DNA from 3 places in the Blautia sp. 1001283B150304_161114_C9 genome. Region 1 is predicted to be linked to each of the others. Evidence: predicted binding sites of a transcription regulator. Region 1 holds the regulator's gene; each other region holds the start of a gene.
The links. The regulator Rex, encoded in region 1, represses fermentation and respiration genes when NADH is low (regulators of the CRP and FNR family bind a similar motif). The targets are predictions, from matches to a motif close to ATTGTTAANTANTTAACAAT.
Positions count from the first base shown of each region.

Region 2: the regulator Rex is predicted to act here: its motif matches at 3,602-3,621, upstream of I4V44_RS12730 (CoB--CoM heterodisulfide reductase iron-sulfur subunit B family protein).
Region 3: the regulator Rex is predicted to act here: its motif matches at 2,666-2,685, upstream of gap (type I glyceraldehyde-3-phosphate dehydrogenase).

Region 1 covers NZ_JADPGO010000042.1:10,203-16,700, reverse strand. The annotation lists gene I4V44_RS15630 (NADP-dependent isocitrate dehydrogenase) at 1-739, shown strand, start outside; gene I4V44_RS15625 (ABC-F family ATP-binding cassette domain-containing protein) at 856-2,766, opposite strand; gene I4V44_RS15620 (redox-sensing transcriptional repressor Rex) at 3,027-3,674, shown strand; gene I4V44_RS15615 (bifunctional ADP-dependent NAD(P)H-hydrate dehydratase/NAD(P)H-hydrate epimerase) at 3,764-5,263, shown strand; gene alr (alanine racemase) at 5,341-6,486, shown strand.
Region 2 covers NZ_JADPGO010000025.1:35,208-41,705, reverse strand. The annotation lists gene I4V44_RS12745 (hydrogenase iron-sulfur subunit) at 1-157, opposite strand, end outside; gene I4V44_RS12740 (CoB--CoM heterodisulfide reductase iron-sulfur subunit A family protein) at 148-2,136, opposite strand; gene I4V44_RS12735 (4Fe-4S dicluster domain-containing protein) at 2,143-2,532, opposite strand; gene I4V44_RS12730 (CoB--CoM heterodisulfide reductase iron-sulfur subunit B family protein) at 2,529-3,323, opposite strand; gene I4V44_RS12725 (L-lactate dehydrogenase) at 3,920-4,870, opposite strand; gene I4V44_RS12720 (threonine/serine ThrE exporter family protein) at 5,135-6,466, opposite strand.
Region 3 covers NZ_JADPGO010000002.1:124,573-131,070, forward strand. The annotation lists gene I4V44_RS01850 (amylosucrase) at 1-1,339, opposite strand, end outside; gene I4V44_RS01855 (histidinol-phosphatase HisJ family protein) at 1,597-2,415, opposite strand; gene gap (type I glyceraldehyde-3-phosphate dehydrogenase) at 2,734-3,753, shown strand; gene I4V44_RS01865 (phosphoglycerate kinase) at 3,912-5,105, shown strand; gene tpiA (triose-phosphate isomerase) at 5,150-5,899, shown strand.

The DNA.
Region 1 (6,498 bases):
AGGCGCAGACGGACAGCAGAGAAAAGAGCTAATCCATCATTATGAGGGACCGGGTGTGCTTCAGGGTATGCACAATCTGGATGATTCTATCACAAGTTTTGCAAGATGCTGTTTTAATTATGCACTGGATACAAAACAGAACCTGTGGCTTGGCGGCAAGGATACGATCTCCAAGATTTATGACGGACGTTTTAAGGAAATCTTTGCAACTATTTATGAGGATGAGTTTAAGGAGAAATTTGAGGCAGCAGGCATTGAATATTTCTACAGCCTGATCGATGATATCGTAGCTCGTGTCATGAAGGCTGAAGGCGGATTTATCTGGGCCTGCAAGAACTATGATGGAGATGTTATGAGCGATATGGTTTCTTCAGCATTTGGTTCTCTGGCTATGATGACATCTGTACTGGTATCTCCACAGGGATATTACGAATATGAAGCTGCTCATGGAACTGTACAGAGACATTATTATCGCTATCTGAAAGGTGAGGAGACATCTACTAACTCTGTAGCAACTATTTTTGCATGGACCGGAGCTCTGAGAAAAAGAGGTGAGCTGGACGACAATAAAGAATTGATGGAATTTGCTGATAAACTGGAGAAGGCGACTCTGGAGACGATTGAAAGCGGTAAGATGACAAAAGACCTTGCGCTGATCACTTCTCTTGAGGATGTGACAATACTGAACAGCAAAGATTTCATCTTTGCCATCAGAGAGAGACTGGATGAAATTTTATAATGTCAGAAATTATCCGGTAATGTTTCTATAACATTATAAAGTTCTCCGGGCAGGATCACACTGCAGCGGAGAAACCTGTAAAAAGTTATAAACTGCGAAAATGGGAAGAACCTGCATTATGCAAGTTCTTCCCATTTTTCATATAATCCTTCTAATTCTTCGGTAATGGCGGCTTTCTCTTTGCTAAGTTTCGCACATTCTGCCACATTTGTGCAGATATCCGGGAGAATCATGGTCTCGTCGATCTCTTTATCTCTGGTCTCAAGTTCTTCGATGCGGGCTTCTACTTTTTTTAGTTCATTCTCGCGTTTTCGCTGACGGGCCTGTTCTTCTTTCTGCTGCTGCCAGGAAAGCTTGTTATCAGAAGCCTGCTTTGCTTCTGTCACAGCCTGAGCGGCAGCCGGAGCATATTTTTCCGTCAGCTCTTCTTTTTTCTCCAGATAATAGTCGTAATCTCCGATATAATTTACAATTGCCTGATTGGTCAGATCCAGGATCCGGGTAGCTGTCTGGTTGATGAAGTAACGGTCGTGGGAAACATAGAATACTGTTCCTGTGTAACTGTTCAATGCCTCTTCAAGAATCTCTTTTGAAGCGATATCCAGATGGTTGGTGGGCTCATCGAGGATCAGAAAGTTTGCTTCGGACAGCATCAGCTTGGCGAGGGAAACACGACCTCTTTCTCCGCCGGACAGAGCGGAGATCAGTTTGAATACGTCATCCCCTGTGAAAAGGAATGCTGCCAGCATATTTCGAATTTCTGTTTCCGTAAGTGTGGGATAAGCATCTGAGATTTCCTCAAAAATAGTTTTCTCCATATGAAGAACATGGTGTTCCTGGTCATAGTAGCCAATCTGTACCTTGGAACCAAGAGTAAATCTGCCGCTGTCTGCATCGATCAGCCCATTGATGATCTTTAACATGGTGGTTTTGCCTGTGCCGTTATTGCCAATCAGGGCTACACGTTCTCCACGTTTGATCTCAAAGGAGATGTCACTGAAAAGTGTCTGTCCGGGAAAAGATTTGGAAAGACTTTCCACAGTAAGGACATCATTTCCGCTGACAAATCTTGGTTCCAGGGAAATGCGCATCTGATTCTGAATCTCCTGTGGTTTATCAATGCGCTGGACTTTATCCAGCATTTTCTCGCGGCTTTCTGCACGTTTGATAGATTTCTCGCGGTTAAAGGATTTCAGCTTGGCAATGACTGCTTCCTGATGTTTGATATCCCGCTGCTGGTTCAGGTAGGCTTTGTACTGGGCGTCACGCAGCTGGGCTTTTTTCAGGGCATAGGCAGAATAGTTGCCACTGTACATACGCATATTTCCTGCTTCGATTTCCACAACTTTTGTTACGACTTTGTCAAGAAAGTAACGGTCGTGGGATACGATAAATACAGCACCCGGGTAATTCAGAAGATAGGTTTCCAGCCAGGAAATACTCTCCATATCCAGATGGTTGGTAGGCTCATCCAGAAGAAGAATGTCAGGGCTGGCAAGAAGCAGTTTACCCAGAGCTACGCGGGTTTTCTGGCCGCCTGAAAGAGTTTCTATCTGGCGTTCGAAATCTTCTTCTGTGAAACCAAGACCTTTTAATACACCCATGATCTCACTTTTGTAAGCGTAACCATTTTCCAGTTCAAACTGGTGACTCAGTCTTGTGTAAGTATTCATCAGGCTGTCCAGAGCATCTCCGGTGGTGGTTTTCATTTCCTGTTCCAGAGAGCGCAGACGATTCTCCATATCAATAATGTGCTGTTTGGTGGAAATCAGTTCTTCGTAAATGGTATGATGGCCATGAATGTCCTGATACTGGGCAAGGTAGCCGATATTTTTATCTTTGGCAAGTACCACGTTTCCTGAATCCGGGGAGAGCTCATGCATAATGATTCGCAGCAGAGTCGTCTTGCCTGCACCGTTATTGCCGATGAGAGCTGCCTTTTCGCGGTCTTCTATATGGAAACTGGCATCCTTGAGAATGATTTTTTCGCCAAAGGATTTACAGATATTCTGACATGATAAAATCATAGGAATTCCTCCGTTTGTAATTTGTCCGCGTACTATTATAATCGAAAATGCCTGTTTTTGAAAGCATTTTAAGAGATTTTGTCCAGGGAAAAGAAAGCACCGGATGGATGCATGGAAGAAAATATGATATTCCGGGGAATTTTTCAGAATGAAATTGATAAAAAAATACAGAAATATTTGGTCAAAAAGTACAAATTTAATTTGACAATAAAATAACATCTGGGTATAATTGACATAGATAAGCTAAGGAGGGAAAATTTGTGGAAGCTAAGGAAATTTCGAAAGCGGTAATCAAGCGTCTGCCGCGGTACTACCGCTACCTCGGTGAATTGATGGAGGAGAATGTAGAGCGTATATCTTCAAATGATCTTAGCAAGAAGATGCATGTGACGGCTTCCCAGATTCGTCAGGACTTAAATAATTTCGGTGGTTTTGGTCAGCAGGGTTACGGCTATAATGTACGCTATTTGTATACAGAAATCGGTAAGATCCTTGGGCTGGATACTGTACATCCGATGATTATTCTGGGTGCCGGTAATCTGGGACAGGCATTGGCCAATTATGTGGATTTTGAAAAGCGCGGATTTAAGCTGGTTGGTATTTTTGACGTCAATCCTGTACTTGAGGGGATTGCAGTTCGTGGAATTGAGATTCAGATGTTGAGCGATCTTCCTTTGTTTCTGAAGGAGAATGAGGTTGAGATCGCGATCCTGACTCTTCCTAAAAATAAAGCCAAAGAGATGGCAAAGATTTTAATTGATAATGGAATTAAGGCAATCTGGAATTTTGCACATATTGATCTGGATGCCCCGGAGGATGTAATGGTAGAGAACGTACATCTTTCAGAGAGTCTTATGACTTTGTCCTATAACCTGAGTGAGTACAGAAAGGAACATGAAGGGATGTAAGGGATAACTGTGAAACACAAGGCTGTGGTCATCTGATCACAGCTTTTCTCTTGTATGTAAATGTGTTATTGTAAACAGGAGGTGAACAGATGAGAGAGATTGTAACTGCTGTTGAGATGAAAGAACTGGATCATAATACGATTCAGAAAGCCGGGATATCTTCTCCGGTACTTATGGAGAGGGCGGCATTAAAGACGGTTGAGGAGATTGTACAGAGATTAAAGAATAAAGAAAAAGAGAAAATCCTTGTGGTCTGCGGAACCGGCAACAATGGCGGAGACGGATTGGCAATTGCCAGACTGCTTCAGTTGAGAGGAGTCAGAACCTGGTATTATATTGCGGGTAAGGAAGAGAAAATGACTGCTGAAACTGCCGGACAGCTTAAAACAGCAGAATATTATCAGGTGCCCCGGGTGCATAACCTGGATCCGGATGAATATACTACTATAGTAGATGCCATCTTTGGGGTTGGACTGAGCAGACCTGTAGAGGGAAAATATGCAGAGCTTATCAGTACAATGAACCGGGCATCTGCGTATAAAGTAGCTGTGGATATTCCATCCGGGATTGACTCAGATACCGGATTTGAGAAGGGGATTGCATTCCGGGCAGATCTTACGGTTACCTTTGCTTTTCGCAAAAGAGGGCTGTGTTTTTATCCCGGACGCATGTATGGCGGTGAGATCGTTGTTACGGATATCGGAATCTATTCCATACCCGGAAAGAAAATCTGTATGCATCATCTGGAACGTGAAGATTTGAAAATGCTTCCGGAGAGAGTTCCCTATGGAAATAAAGGAACCTTCGGCAAGGTTCTTCTTATAGCTGGCAGCGAAGGAATGTGCGGAGCTGCATATCTGAGTGCAGCAGCTGCTCTGAAAAGCTCTGCGGGAATGGTGAGAATTCAGACCGTGGAGGCCAACAGGATTCCGTTGCAGACACTGTTGCCGGAAGCCATGATCACCTGTGATTTTGATGAGAAAAAAAACCAGGCAATGCTTGACTGGTGTGATGTGCTTGTGATAGGACCGGGTCTTGGAACCGGAGCGCAGAGCAGGGAAAGAGCTCAGTGGTTCCTGGCGAAGGCAGCTGAGTGTAAAAAAACAGTAATTCTGGATGCAGATGGCCTGAATCTTCTGTCAGTCCATGACAACTGGAAGTGTTTTATCGGGGAACATGTGATCCTGACACCTCATATTGGTGAGATGAGTCGTCTGTGCGGAAAAGAAATCGGTAAGATCCAGGATTGTCTGGCACAGACCGCAGCTGATTATGCAAAGGAGTCTGGAGCGGTTTGCGTTCTGAAGGATGCCTGTACTGTGGTGGCAGATGCTTTTGGAGATATGTATTTGAACATTTCGGGTAATGCAGGAATGGCTACAGCGGGAAGTGGAGATGTGTTAAGCGGTGTGCTTGCCGGTATACAGTGTATGTATCTGGCAGCAGAAAAGAAATTTTCTCCTGTTATGCTGGCTGCACTTGGTGTATATGTGCATGGGCTGGCAGGTGATCTGGCTGCTGAAACAGTAGGGCAGCGAGGGATGACCGCAGGAGATATCATCTGTTTTCTGCCGGAAATACTAAGATAGAATATTCATTTTGAGGCAGTAAATCTGTGAAACAATTTGCAGATATTAACATGAAAAAATAACAGAGGAAAATTATTATGAAGAAAGATAGCAGAGTAAAAGCAGTCATTTCACTGGATGCAGTAGAACATAATTTCCGGGAAATGAGAAAAAATATTGCAGAAGAGACAAAGATGATCGCAGTTATAAAGGCTGACGCTTATGGACATGGCGCGGTGCCGGTTGCACATCTCATTGAGGATTATGATTATATCTGGGGATTTGCGGCTGCAACTGCGGAAGAAGCGATTCATCTGCGAGAAGCCGGGATTACAAAACCAATCCTGATCCTTGGAATTGTTTTTGATGAATATTTTCCGGAACTTGTCCGTTATGAGATCCGTCCTGCAGTGTGCGAATATGAGGAGGCAAGGAAACTTTCAGACGAAGCGGTTCTGCAGAAAAAAACTGTACATATTCATATTGCTCTGGACACAGGAATGACCAGGATCGGTTTTGCGGATGCACAGGAAAATGTAGAGGAAATTAAAAAAATTTCAGAACTTCCAAATCTTGAGATTGAGGGTATGTTTACTCATTTTGCAAGAGCAGATGAGTATGACAGAAGTCCGGCTATGGTACAATTGGAGCGGTATCTGGATTTTTCAAGGCGCGTAGAAGAGGCAGGAGTGGAAATTCCTCTGCATCACTGTTCTAACAGTGCGGGCATCATACGTATGCCGGAAGCAAATCTGAATATTGTCCGCGCCGGAATCACAATTTATGGAATTTATCCTTCTTCTGAGGTGGAGAGAGATATTGTAAAGCTTGAGCCGGTTATGGAACTTAAGAGTCATGTGACTTATGTGAAGGACGTTCCTGCCGGAGCAGCGATCAGCTACGGCGGTACTTATGTGGCTGACAGGAAGCTTCGTGTGGCAACTGTTCCGGTGGGCTATGCAGACGGCTATTCCAGGCAGCTTTCCAATAAAGGCTGGGTTCTGATACATGGACAAAAGGCTCCGATCCTTGGCAGAGTCTGTATGGACCAGTTTATGGTAGATGTGACTGAGATTGGTGATGTGAAGAAGGGCGATGAGGTAACACTGATCGGCAGAGACGGGGATGAGTTTATCGGTATTGAGGAGATTGGTGATCTCTGTGGCAGATTTTCCTATGAGTTTGCCTGTGATATCAGCCCGCGTGTGCCGAGAGTCTATATTAAAAACGGGAAAGAAATATAATGTTACTGTTTG
Region 2 (6,498 bases), on a different contig from region 1:
GATTGACACGGCAGGAACATGGAACACGAATGATCTTTACATCAGCCGGATAAGAAAGACGGCTGCTTCCTGCAAGGTCTGCACCTGCGTAACTACACCAGTTACAACAGAATGCCACAATCTTAGGTCTGAATTCTTCGTTTGTTTCTATCGACATATTGCATCTACCTCCGCGATAATCTGTCTGTTGGAAAAGCCCTGCAGATCCATAGCACCGGACGGGCAGGCTACTGTACATGCACCACAGCCCTGGCAAAGTGCTGTATTTACAACGGCTACTCTTCTTGTTTCACGGATACCGTGGTCATTTACTTCTTTATCCTCATAGGAAATTGCTCCATATGGGCAGACATTTGCACATGTAGAACATCCGTTACATAACAGTTCATCGGATTTTGCTGTACATGGGTTGGTTGTCAGTTTATCTTTTGCAAGAAGGCCGATTGCCTTAACTGCTGCAGCACCGGCCTGTGCAACTGTCTCCGGAATATCTTTCGGTCCCTGGCATACACCGGAAAGGAAGATACCTGCTGTAGGAGATTCTACAGGACGGAGTTTTGCATGGGCTTCTGTGAGGAAGTTGTTTGTATCAATACTTGCTGTAAGCATAGTAGCGATCTTACGAACATCCGGGTTCGGTTCAATGGCTGTTGCAAGAACGACCATATCTGCTTTCTTAAGGATTTGTTTGTTGTCGATCAGGTCAGATCCCTGTACAAGAAGGCTTCCGTCCGGCTGCGGAATAACTTTTCCTACCTGGCCTTTGATGTAGTTTACGCCGTACTGTTCTACGGCTCTTCTGTAGAACTCATCGAAGTTCTTACCAGGTGTACGCACATCAATATAGAATACGGTTACATTTGTATCCGGATATTTATCACGAATCAGCATTGCATGTTTTGCTGTGTACATACAGCAGATCTTGGAACAGTATGGCTTTCCTCTGTCATCAGAACATCTGCTTCCCACACACTGGATAAATACCAGCTCTTTCGGAGCCTTTCCGTCGGAAAGACGCTCTAAGTGTCCTTTTGTAGGACCTGCTGCGTTCATGATACGTTCCAGTTCCAGGGATGTGATAACATCTTTACTCTGGCTGTACGCATATTCATCATATTTGTCAAGTTTGATGGTATCAAAACCTGTGGCAACTACGATTGCACCGTATTTCTGTGTTACGATCTCATCCTGCTGATCGTAATCAATGGCTCCTGCCTGACATACTTTGGAGCAGACACCACATTTTCCTGTTTTAAATTTCAGACAGTTCTCACGGTCGATAACCGGAACATTCGGGATTGCCTGTGCAAATGGAGTGTAAATAGCAGTTCTGTTATTTAATCCTCTGTTAAATTCGTTCGGAATCTTCTTGGACGGACATTTTTCCTGGCAGACACCGCAGCCTGTACATTTGTCCATATTTACACTTCTTGCTTTCTTTCTGATATCAACGGTGAAATCACCTACGAAACCGCTGACATGTTCTACTTCACTGTATGTATAGATATTGATCTTCTCATGTGCTGCTGCCTCTACCATCTTAGGTGTGAGGATACATGCAGAACAGTCAAGTGTCGGGAATGTTTTATCAAGCTGTGACATTCTTCCACCGATACTTGGAGTCTTCTCTACGATATCTACTTCATATCCTGCATCTGCGATATCCAGGGCTGTCTGGATTCCGGCAATACCGCCGCCGATGATCAGGGCTCTCTTTGTAACACGGCTCTCTCCTGGCTGAAGAGGTGTGTTTAAGTTTACTTTTGCGATTGCTGCTCTGGCAAGGATCACAGCTTTCTTTGTAGCCTCTTCCATATCCTTGTGGATCCAGGAGCAGTGCTCACGGATATTTGCAATCTCCACCATGTATGGATTCAGGCCAGCTCTTTCAGCTGCTTTTCTGAATGTTGCCTCATGCATACGTGGAGAGCATGAACAGACAACAACGCCTGTCAGGTTTTTCTCTTTAATGGCTTCCTGAATTTTAGCCTGGCCTGCTTCTGAGCACATGTACTGGTAGTCTTCTGCATGAACGACACCCGGCTCTTTGGCAGCTAATTCAACAACTTTTTTTACATCTACCGTAGCGGCGATATTACTTCCGCAATGACAGACAAATACACCAATTCTCTGCACGCTGGCTTACCTCCTGTATCTTCTGAATGCACTTACCAGAAGCTGCTGTGGCAGTTCCGGATCAAGAAGCTGTGGTATCTCATCTGCTTTCAGATAATCGCCGCCTTTTTCACGAACAACTAACTGTCTTGCTGCATCGATGATCTTTCCCGGTTTTACATCTCTTGGACAACGCTCTACACAGGCGAAGCAGGAAAGGCATTTCCAGAGAGACTTTGAATTGACAAGTGCTTCGATATCTTCATTTACAACATAGGATACAAACTGATGTGGCTTGATATCCATTTCATTGAAAGATGGGCAGGTAGCAGAACATTTTCCACATTTCATACATTTCAGCGGATTGGTTCCGGAGATCTCTTTGATCTTTTCTGCTGCTGAATGCTGGTTTCTCATTTTGCCACCTCCTCTTTTACTCCGAGGGCTTCTGCAAGGAGCTCTGTGAAATAATATACAGGCAGTTCGCTGGAAGCGTTTTTATTTAAATTATATTTACACAATGGACAGGCTGTGATCAGCATATCTGCGCCAAAGCCTTTCGCACTATCTTCGATTTTCTGACACATGTTCTGAGACATATCTTTTTCTTTCAGAGAAATGTAACCGCCGCAGCATTCATTTCTGTATGGATAGATTACCGGTTCTGCCCCAAGTGCACGGATGAAATCTTCCATGATTGTCGGATTCTCCGGATCATCAAAAGCCATGATCTTGCCCGGACGTAATAAGAGACATCCGTAATAGGCTCCGATTTTCTTTCCTGTAAGCGGGTTTACTACCTTCTCTTTCAGCTTGTCGAAACCGACTTTGTCGCGAAGTACTTCCAGATAATGGAGCACTGTTGTCTCGCCTTCATAAGGCTCATCAAGCTGCATGTAATTATTTGCTCTGGTGCGGATATCCTCCACATTTTTCATATCATCATTGACACGTTTGATCACGTGATGACAGGCAGAGCAGATTGTTACCAGATCCTGGCCCTTTTCTTTGGCCTGATTAAGAGCACGTACAGAAGAAAGCTTCGTAGCAATTTCGTCAGTTCCCAGAGGATAAACACCTCCGCAGCACTGCCAGTCTTCGATCTCTTCCAGTTCAAACCCAAGTGCTCTGGCGCTGGCTCTGGCATATTCGTCCAGATCTTTCGCCTTGTTTCTCAGGGTACAACCCGGATAATAACTGTACTTCATACTTAACATTATCCTTTCTTAGTTGTTCAGATAAATTCATGTTGCTCAAATAATGATATCAGGGTCCAAAAGCAATTTGCCCCGATATATAGCGCCCGTAAATAACAGTCGCTAGTCTTTGTCTTTTTTTTAACAATATATGGACAAAAATATAAATCAAGTCTAATACAATTACTTTTTATATCTTTGTTGAGACATAGAAAATAAAAGAGTTCGCACACCCTTCCTCCGCAATTAAAGGAGTGTATCAGCTCGATTTCCGAAAAATATTATATCATATTGACAACATTTTAACAAGAGGTTTTTGATAATTTTTTTATCACGCATCATTGCTCAATTCTTCTGATCTAAATTAATCTTTTTCAGGCAGATAAAATCTTCCGCTTTTCTATTTACTCACAATCATAGTATCTTTCAAAAAATTAATAAAAATATTATTTATATATTTTTTTGCTTTTGATATATGTAAGCCAAAATTCGTCTGTTTCCGCTTACAGTACAGAATTTTGGCTAATAATTAAAAAGGAGTAAACAGTAATATGGATTCAGAAGAACAGGCTGTACCTGTACTTCTGAATGTTTTGTCTGATATATTATTAATTAAGGTCAATCTGAGCAATAATTTCTTTCAGTGCATCTGCACTCTTCTTAAGCTGTTCGATCTCAGCTTTTGTCATTCTCATTGGAACTTTGCCCTGTACACCATTTGGTCCTACCAGAGTTAATGTACTCAGGCATACATCATCGATTCCGTACTCTCCATGCATCATAGTAGATACTGTAGAGATAGACTCTGAAGAAGATACAAGAAGGCTGCAAAGTTTGCATACAGAAGAGGATACTGCATAGAAAGTTGCACCTTTCTTGGAAATGATCTCACCGCCAGATTTCTGTACATACTGAAGCATTGCTTCTTTATCAATCGGTTCAATATCCTTACCGAGTTTCTTCTCAAGGTCGTAATATTCATCCACACTTACACCTGAAATATAGGCACCAGACCACGGAATAAAGGATGTATCTCCATGCTCACCGAATACATAGGCATGGATATTACTCTGTGCAATCTGGAAATGTTCGGATAATCCGCAGCGCAGACGTGCAGAGTCAAGAATTGTACCGGAACCAAGGATCTGGTTTTCTGGAAGTCCGGAAATCTTTGTAAATACATAAGTCATGATATCAACCGGATTGCTTACGATCAGATAAAGGGCATTTGGAGCTGCCTTTACGATCTCCGGTGTGATAGATTTGAGGATATTTACATTTGTCTGTGTAAGTTCAAGTCTTGTCTGCCCTGGTTTACGGGCAATACCGGATGTGATGATAACGATGTCAGAATCCCTAGCATCTTCGTAGTCTCCGGCAATGATAGAGATAGGATCTCTGAAGCAGGTTCCCTGGATGATATCCAGAACTTCACCTTCTGCTTTCTTTTTGTTGATATCGATCAGAACAATTTCAGATGCGATATCCTGGCTTGATAAAGTGTACGCGATGGTAGATCCGACGCTGCCGGCTCCAATGATAGTAATTTTACTGCTCATAATCTTAATACTCCTTTTCTCCTAACAAAATTGACGTCTTAATGATAACACATTGTCAAAAAATTGACAAGAGCTTTTGTACAGAAATCTGAACAATTTTTTCGTTTAAATATTTGTTTGGAAGCATAAAATTGTTTGTTAGTTTGATATAATTTTCACATTTTCCTATTGGAGTAGATACTTGCACGAACAAATCCCCAACCACTGCTTATTGCTTTTTGCAATTTAAGCAGTGGTTGGGGATTTCCCTGATTTTTGATTCGGTTAAGTACAGTATCTGAAAGCTTTATCTGTCAGAATACGTGCAAAGATTAGCCCTAATGGCAACGCTGCAATGATAAGGATCGCAGACGCAAACCAGGATGCAGCTACTGATAATGACATAATACCAAGATTATAAAATCCTCTGTATAAATATAATCCCGGAACCATGATAACGATTGAGGGAACTGTTACAGATATCCTTGGATATCCGACTTTATTCTTCAACAGGGACGCCAGAAGTCCCGCAGTAAGTGCACCAATAAATGCGGCTGCAGCAGGAGGAATATTTGCAAGGTCTACCAGTTCCAGTCTCAGAGTATTGGCAACTGCTCCTATCCCGGCTGCTGCGACTGACAGACGAACCGGGCTGTTAAACATGATAGAGAATCCAAACACTCCGCAGAAACTTGCAAGAAGCCTGAATAAGATCCACTGCTCTGTTGACAGTGAAAGTTTTATAAAATCTACAGGTTTCAAATGCAGGATCAGTGCCATGATCCATGCTGACATAGTAGCTACCAGAATAACGATCAAAGCATAAGTCAGACGTTCTATTCCTGAACGCATATCCAGTTTTGCAAGGTCAATACCACTGGTAATAAACGGAAATCCCGGTATGATAAAGAGCATTGCACAGATATATCCCGCTTCGTGCTGAACAGAAATACCAAATAATATTTCTCCAAGTTTGAGCAGACCTGCATATGCAAAACATGCCAGAGATACAGAAGACACAATACATAAGAACAATGTAAAATGGTGTTTGGTCAGTTTGCAACGGAGATAATTTCCAATTCCTGCCCCGACAAATGCACAGAACATCTCGATCGGACCGCCCCCAAGAAGAAATGTAAATCCGCAGCATGCGATCGCTGCAGCAAGTCCCAGTGCAGGCGGGGAATATAAACCATGTGTTTTTTCAATATTGTCAAGAAATGTATGCAGCTGTTCTCCTGACATATGTTTTCCTTCTTTTTCAAAGTTTCGGATAAAGTGTTCCAGACGATTTAACTTCAAAGTATTTACGCCTGTATTAGTCAGGCACAACGACTGGGTAAAACCATTTTCTCCGTCATAACATGTATATTCAATGGACATCAGACCAATATCCGCCGTACACGTAATGCCAAGTGCTTCTGCCAGTGTATTCATGGAACTTCTCACTCTCCATGCTCCGGTACCGCATGAGAGAAACATAATCCCCACACGTCCGATAACAGATGCTTTCTCTGCGATGCTGGAATCTACAACTGGTACATTTTCCCCATTTTCATCTGTATACTCATGCCAGGCAACATCCATATGGTTCTTTTTAATCACTTCCTGCGGCATTTTTCTCACTTCCTCATTCTATATTGTCAATC
Region 3 (6,498 bases), on a different contig from region 1:
TTGGAAGAGATCCCAGAATATCCAGCTGTCTGCGGAGCAGAGATACATCTTTGGTTGCAACTGTGTGCCAGGTGCTTGCCATAGTAGTAACGTTATACAGGATATGGCATTCCGGCTTTTCAAGTGTACCGAAATATGGAACAACTTTTTCAGGAGCCATGACAACCTCTCCGAGAAGAAGGACTCCCGGGCACACGATCTCGCAGATCATACGCATCATACGTACGATTGTGTGAACCTGTGGCAGGTTGCGGCAGTTTGTTCCAAGCTGCTTCCAGATATAAGGAACTGCATCGAGACGTACGATGTCAACACCCTGGTTTGCCAGATATAACATATTGTAGACCATTTCGTTAAACACAACAGGATTTCTGTAGTTTAAATCCCACTGGTATGGATAGAAAGTAGTCATGACATGCTTGTGAAGGTCATCCAGCCATGTAAAGTTGCCCGGTGCGGTAGTTGGGAATACCTGTGGACAGGTCTTCTCATAGAGAGCAGGAACATCGTAGGTATCAAAGAAGAAATAACGGTCCTGGTATTCTTTTTCACCTGCGCGAGCCCGTTTTGCCCACTCATGCTCTTCGGAAGTATGGTTCATAACGAAATCAAGGCAGATGTTGATGCCGCGTTCATGGCATTTGGAGGTAAGCTCTGAAAAGTCCTCCATAGTACCAAGCTCAGGCTGCACTGTGCGGAAGTCAGCTACTGCGTAACCACCGTCACTTTTTCCTTTCGGAGATGCGAGCAGGGGCATCAGATGAAGATAATTGACATTGCATTCTTCCACATAATCCAGATGTTCCTCCAGACCTTTTAAAGTATGTGCAAAATTGTTTACATACATCATCATGCCTACAAGATCATTGCGTTTATACCAGTCCGGATCAGCCTCACGCTTTTTATCAGATGCCTTCAATGCTGAATTTCTGCTGTTATAGAAAGCTTCCATATTAGAAGTAAGATCATGCAGATAGGTCATGACATCATCACGATCCTGATATAATTCGCAATATAACCATTTCAGCTCATCATAATGTTTCTGAAAACGTTCGTTATATAAAGTAAGATCAACAGGAACGTCCAGTTTAACAGGTTCCACTTTGGAAGTCTCGACCTTAACAGGTTCCACTTTGGAAGTCTCGACCTTAACAGGTTCTACTTTAGAAGTCTCGACCTTAACAGGTTCCACTTTGGAAGTCTCGACCTTAACAGGTTCTACTTTAGAAGTTTCAACTCTGACAGGCTCAGTTTTGGAAGTAGTCACTTGTAAAATTTCTGATTCCTGCTTTCTGACTGTTGATGAAGAACGTTTCTTCTGGAGTCTTTTTTTAGCCATAATATTCCTCCCTGGTTTATGAAAAATACAGTAACCGGGCAGTGTCGGGACATATAAAACATAAATATGGAGACACCGGACAGTTACGAATATATACAGAAAGCTGCAATTTCCATATCTGCTGTCAGTTTTTTATCATGATCAGCTATGATGCAGACCAGAGAAACAGTATTTGGAGCAGTTTGGAAATTGGGCTTCTGAAATCATATGTAATATTATATTATAGGAACTGCCATATAGGCAAGTACTGACACGTTTTACAGAGAAATAAATTCCGGTTTACGGTCTTTGAAGATTGTATAGTAACGAAAACCACAGGCTTCCAGTACACTGGCAGCTTTATCAAATGCACAGGCGATTTTATCCGGAGTATGCGCATCTGCTCCGATGGTGATGATCTCTCCGCCAAGTTCTCTATAGCGCCTTATTACGGCAGTACATGGATTGGGTTCTCCAAGACCATAATGATATCCGCCTGTATTAAGTTCGATGCCTTTTCCCATGGAAATCAGTTTCTTCAGAATCTCATCCAGAATATCTTTATACCGTCCGTAAGAATATTCCCGGTTCTTGTTAGGACCATAACGGACAACATAATCAATATGTCCGTAAACATCAAATCCGTCATATGCGGAAATGTTTTCAAGAATGGATTCAAAATATTCCATATAACATAAAAATTCCTTACGTCCTTCAAAAAATTCCGGGTAATAAGGATCATACCCATGGACAAGATGGGATGAACCGATAACGAAATCAAAAGGTGTCTGAGAGAGAAGTGAGTCAAAATATTCTCCCAGATGCATCTGCAGTCCCAGTTCAATTCCGAAACGTACCTGAATTTTATCCTTATACATATCTGAAAGTTCAGCCAGCTTTTCTTTGTAAGCCGGAATATCCAGAGAAAAATCCAGATTGTCCGGAGTAACAGGGTAATCCGGATCCAGATGTTCCGTAAAAGTAATTCCCTGTAGTCCCGTTTCAACGGCGCGATGGATCATAACTTCCATAGGCGTATCCGAGTCAGCAGAAAAAGAAGAGTGCATATGACAATCCCACAATATTTGTCTGTCCATAATTTCAGTCCTTTCTTCTGTAAAAACAGTACTGTTATATTTGCGTGTGATATATTATAAATGAATATTGTGTCCTCTTAAATGGATATATCTGCACCTGAAATATCACAATTACAGGCCCGGATCAGTGTATTCATAAAGCACTGTATACACAGTATAACATATAATTTACATTTTTTACTTAATTTTTATCTGTTTTTTGGAAAATGGTCTTGAATTTTTGTTTAGAATTATGTACAATACATTACAGGTTGATGATTCTTTAACAAACAAAGGATTACCATAATTAACCACTTAATTCATAGGAGGAATTTTATCATGGCAGTAAAAGTTGCAATTAATGGTTTTGGACGTATTGGACGTCTTGCATTCCGTCAGATGTTTGGAGCAGAAGGATTTGAAATCGTAGCAATCAACGATTTAACATCTCCTAAAATGCTTGCTCACTTATTAAAATATGATTCAACACAGGGAAAATATGCTCTTGCAGATACAGTAACAGCAGGAGAAGATTCCATCACAGTTGACGGAAAAGAAATCAAAATTTACGCAAAAGCTAACGCTGCTGAACTTCCATGGGGAGAAATCGGTGTAGACGTAGTTCTTGAGTGTACAGGATTCTATACATCCAAAGACAAAGCTCAGGCTCATATCGATGCAGGTGCTAAACACGTTATCATTTCCGCTCCGGCTGGAAACGATCTTAAGACAATCGTTTACAATGTAAACCATGAAACTCTTACAAAAGAAGATCACATCATCTCCGCAGCTTCCTGTACAACAAACTGCTTAGCTCCAATGGCTAAAGCATTAAATGATCTTGCTGCAATCAAATCCGGTATCATGTGCACAATCCACGCTTACACAGGCGATCAGATGACACTTGACGGACCACAGAGAAAAGGTGATTTAAGAAGATCTCGTGCAGCTGCAGTTAACATCGTTCCTAACAGCACAGGTGCTGCTAAAGCTATCGGTCTTGTTATTCCGGAACTGAACGGTAAACTTATCGGATCTGCTCAGCGTGTTCCTACCCCAACAGGTTCTACAACAATCTTAACAGCAGTTGTTGAAGGAAACGTAACAAAAGAACAGATCAACGCAGCTATGAAAGCAGCTTCTAATGAATCCTTCGGATACAACGAAGATGAAATCGTATCCAGCGATATCGTTGGTATGAGATTTGGTTCTCTGTTCGATGCTACTCAGACAATGGTTCTTCCACTTGAGAATGGCACAACAGAAGTACAGGTAGTTTCCTGGTATGACAACGAGAACTCCTACACAAGCCAGATGGTTCGTACAATCAAACACTTTGGTAAATTACTGAACGCTTAATTTTCAGTAAGTGTAAAGGAATAGACTCCAACGAAGGGTCCGGTCTGATTTGGACCGGACCTTTTTCGCGTGGTCTGGAATGACAGCAGGAAATCAATAAGTTACTGTTTACAGATATGCAGTAACAGTTAAAGAATATTATTAAGGAGGCACCACAAATGCTGAATAAAAAATCTGTTGATGATATCAACGTAAAAGGCAAAAAAGTTCTTGTAAGATGTGACTTCAATGTTCCGCTTCAGGATGGAAAAATTACAGATGAGAACCGTCTGGTTGCAGCTCTTCCTACAATTAAGAAGCTGATCGCTGATGGTGGAAAAGTTATTCTCTGCTCCCACCTTGGAAAACCGAAGGGAGAACCGAAACCGGAATTATCTCTTGCGCCGGTTGCCAAACGTCTTTCCGAGTTATTAGGACAGGAAGTTAAATTTGCAGCAGATCCTGAAGTAGTAGGACCAAACGCGAAAGCAGCAGTAGCTGAGATGAAAGACGGAGATGTTATCTTACTTGAGAACACACGTTATCGCGCAGAAGAAACAAAGAACGGAGACGAATTCAGCAAAGAACTTGCTTCTCTTTGTGATGTATTTGTTAATGATGCATTTGGTACAGCTCACAGAGCACACTGCTCTAATGTTGGTGTGACCAAATATGTTGATACAGCAGTTGTTGGTTACTTAATGCAGAAGGAAATCGATTTCCTTGGAAATGCAGTGAACAATCCTGAGAGACCGTTTGTTGCTATCCTTGGCGGAGCTAAGGTTTCCAGCAAGATTTCTGTAATCAATAACCTTCTTGATAAAGTAGATACTCTTATCATTGGTGGTGGTATGTCTTACACATTCTCCAAAGCTATGGGCGGACATATCGGTGTGTCTCTCTGTGAGGATGACTATCTTCAGTATGCATTAGACATGATGAAGAAAGCAGAAGAAAAAGGCGTAAAACTTCTTCTTCCTGTAGATAACAGAATTGGTGACAGCTTCTCCAATGACTGCAATATTCAGGTTGTAAAACGTGGCGAGATTCCGGACGGATGGGAAGGAATGGATATCGGACCGGAAACAGAGAAGCTTTTTGCTGATGCTGTAAAAGATGCTAAGACAGTTGTATGGAACGGACCGATGGGCTGCTTCGAAATGCCAAACTTCGCTCATGGTACAGAAGCTGTTGCAAAAGCACTTGCTGAAACAGATGCCACAACTATTATCGGTGGTGGTGATTCTGCAGCTGCAGTTAACATCCTTGGTTATGGCGACAAGATGACACACATCTCCACAGGTGGCGGTGCATCTCTTGAATTCCTGGAAGGAAAAGAACTCCCGGGTGTTGCAGCAGCAAACGATAAATAAGAATATAATAACATCCCACAGGGATACTAAGGAGATAAATCATCATGGCAAGAAAGAAAATTATCGCTGGTAACTGGAAAATGAACATGACACCAAGCGAAGCCGTTAAATTAGTAGAAACATTAAAACCATTAGTAGTTAACGATGAAGTAGACGTAGTATTCTGCGTACCTGCAATCGATATCATCCCGGTTGTAGAAGCTGCTAAGGGAACAAACATCCAGGTTGGTGCTGAGAACATGTACTTTGAAGAGAAAGGTGCATACACAGGAGAAATCTCCCCTGCAATGCTCGTAGATGCCGGAGTTAAATATGTTGTTCTTGGACATTCCGAAAGAAGAGAATACTTCGGAGAAACAAACGAAGATGTTAACAAGAAAGTTCTCAAAGCTTTCGAACATGGAATTACACCTATCATGTGCTGTGGTGAAACTCTTACTCAGAGAGAACAGGGCGTGACAATGGATTTCATCCGTCAGCAGGTTAAAGTTGGATTCCAGGGTGTTACAGCAGATCAGGCTAAGACAGCAGTTATCGCTTACGAGCCAATCTGGGCAATCGGAACAGGTAAAACAGCTACAACTGAGCAGGCTCAGGAAGTATGCGCAGGTATTCGTGCATGCATCGCTGAAATCTATGATGAAGCAACAGCAGAAGCAATCCGTATCCAGTATGGCGGATCTGTAAATCCCGCAACAGCACCTGACTTATTCGTTCAGAACGATATCGATGGCGGCCTTGTAGGTGGTGCTTCTCTGAAAGCTGATTTCGGAAAGATCGTAAACTACAAATAAGAATAAAAAACTGATTATAAGCAGATAATCTTTGTGTCCAAACGAGAAATAATATAATGCCCCTGAATACAGGAAAATTGGTAATTTTACTGATTGGATTGTATTCAGGGGATTGTTATAGTTGAAGCAGGTAAGTTACCTGCTTTAATTGCTGTTGCGAATATTTGTTTGGCTATGTCAGACACATAGTATCTTATGAAATTAATATGTATAAAGAAAAAGACAGCTTCATTACTGAAACTGTCTTTTTTATCTGGTGTAAAAATCTGCTGTAAGCTGTTTCTTTTGTACTTTGGGTAAATCTCTTTTGTACGAAAGGAATGCCTCGATACTTTTGTATTTTGACTATTTATCAGGTGTATTTAGTTCATGTATTTTATCTTTTGTATTTTGGAGTATTTCTGAGTTTTTATCCTTGGTGATATAAATTTTTTTCTCTTTGGCAATTCGATGATTTTCTCTTTTGTATGTACAAACTATATCATATTTTTCTACATTCGTCTACAAGTTTCAACAGAAATCAGTCAAAAACATTTCGACAGAATCCCTGCTTTTTCGACATTCGGAGAGGAAATTGACAGATAAATAAAGATTGTCTG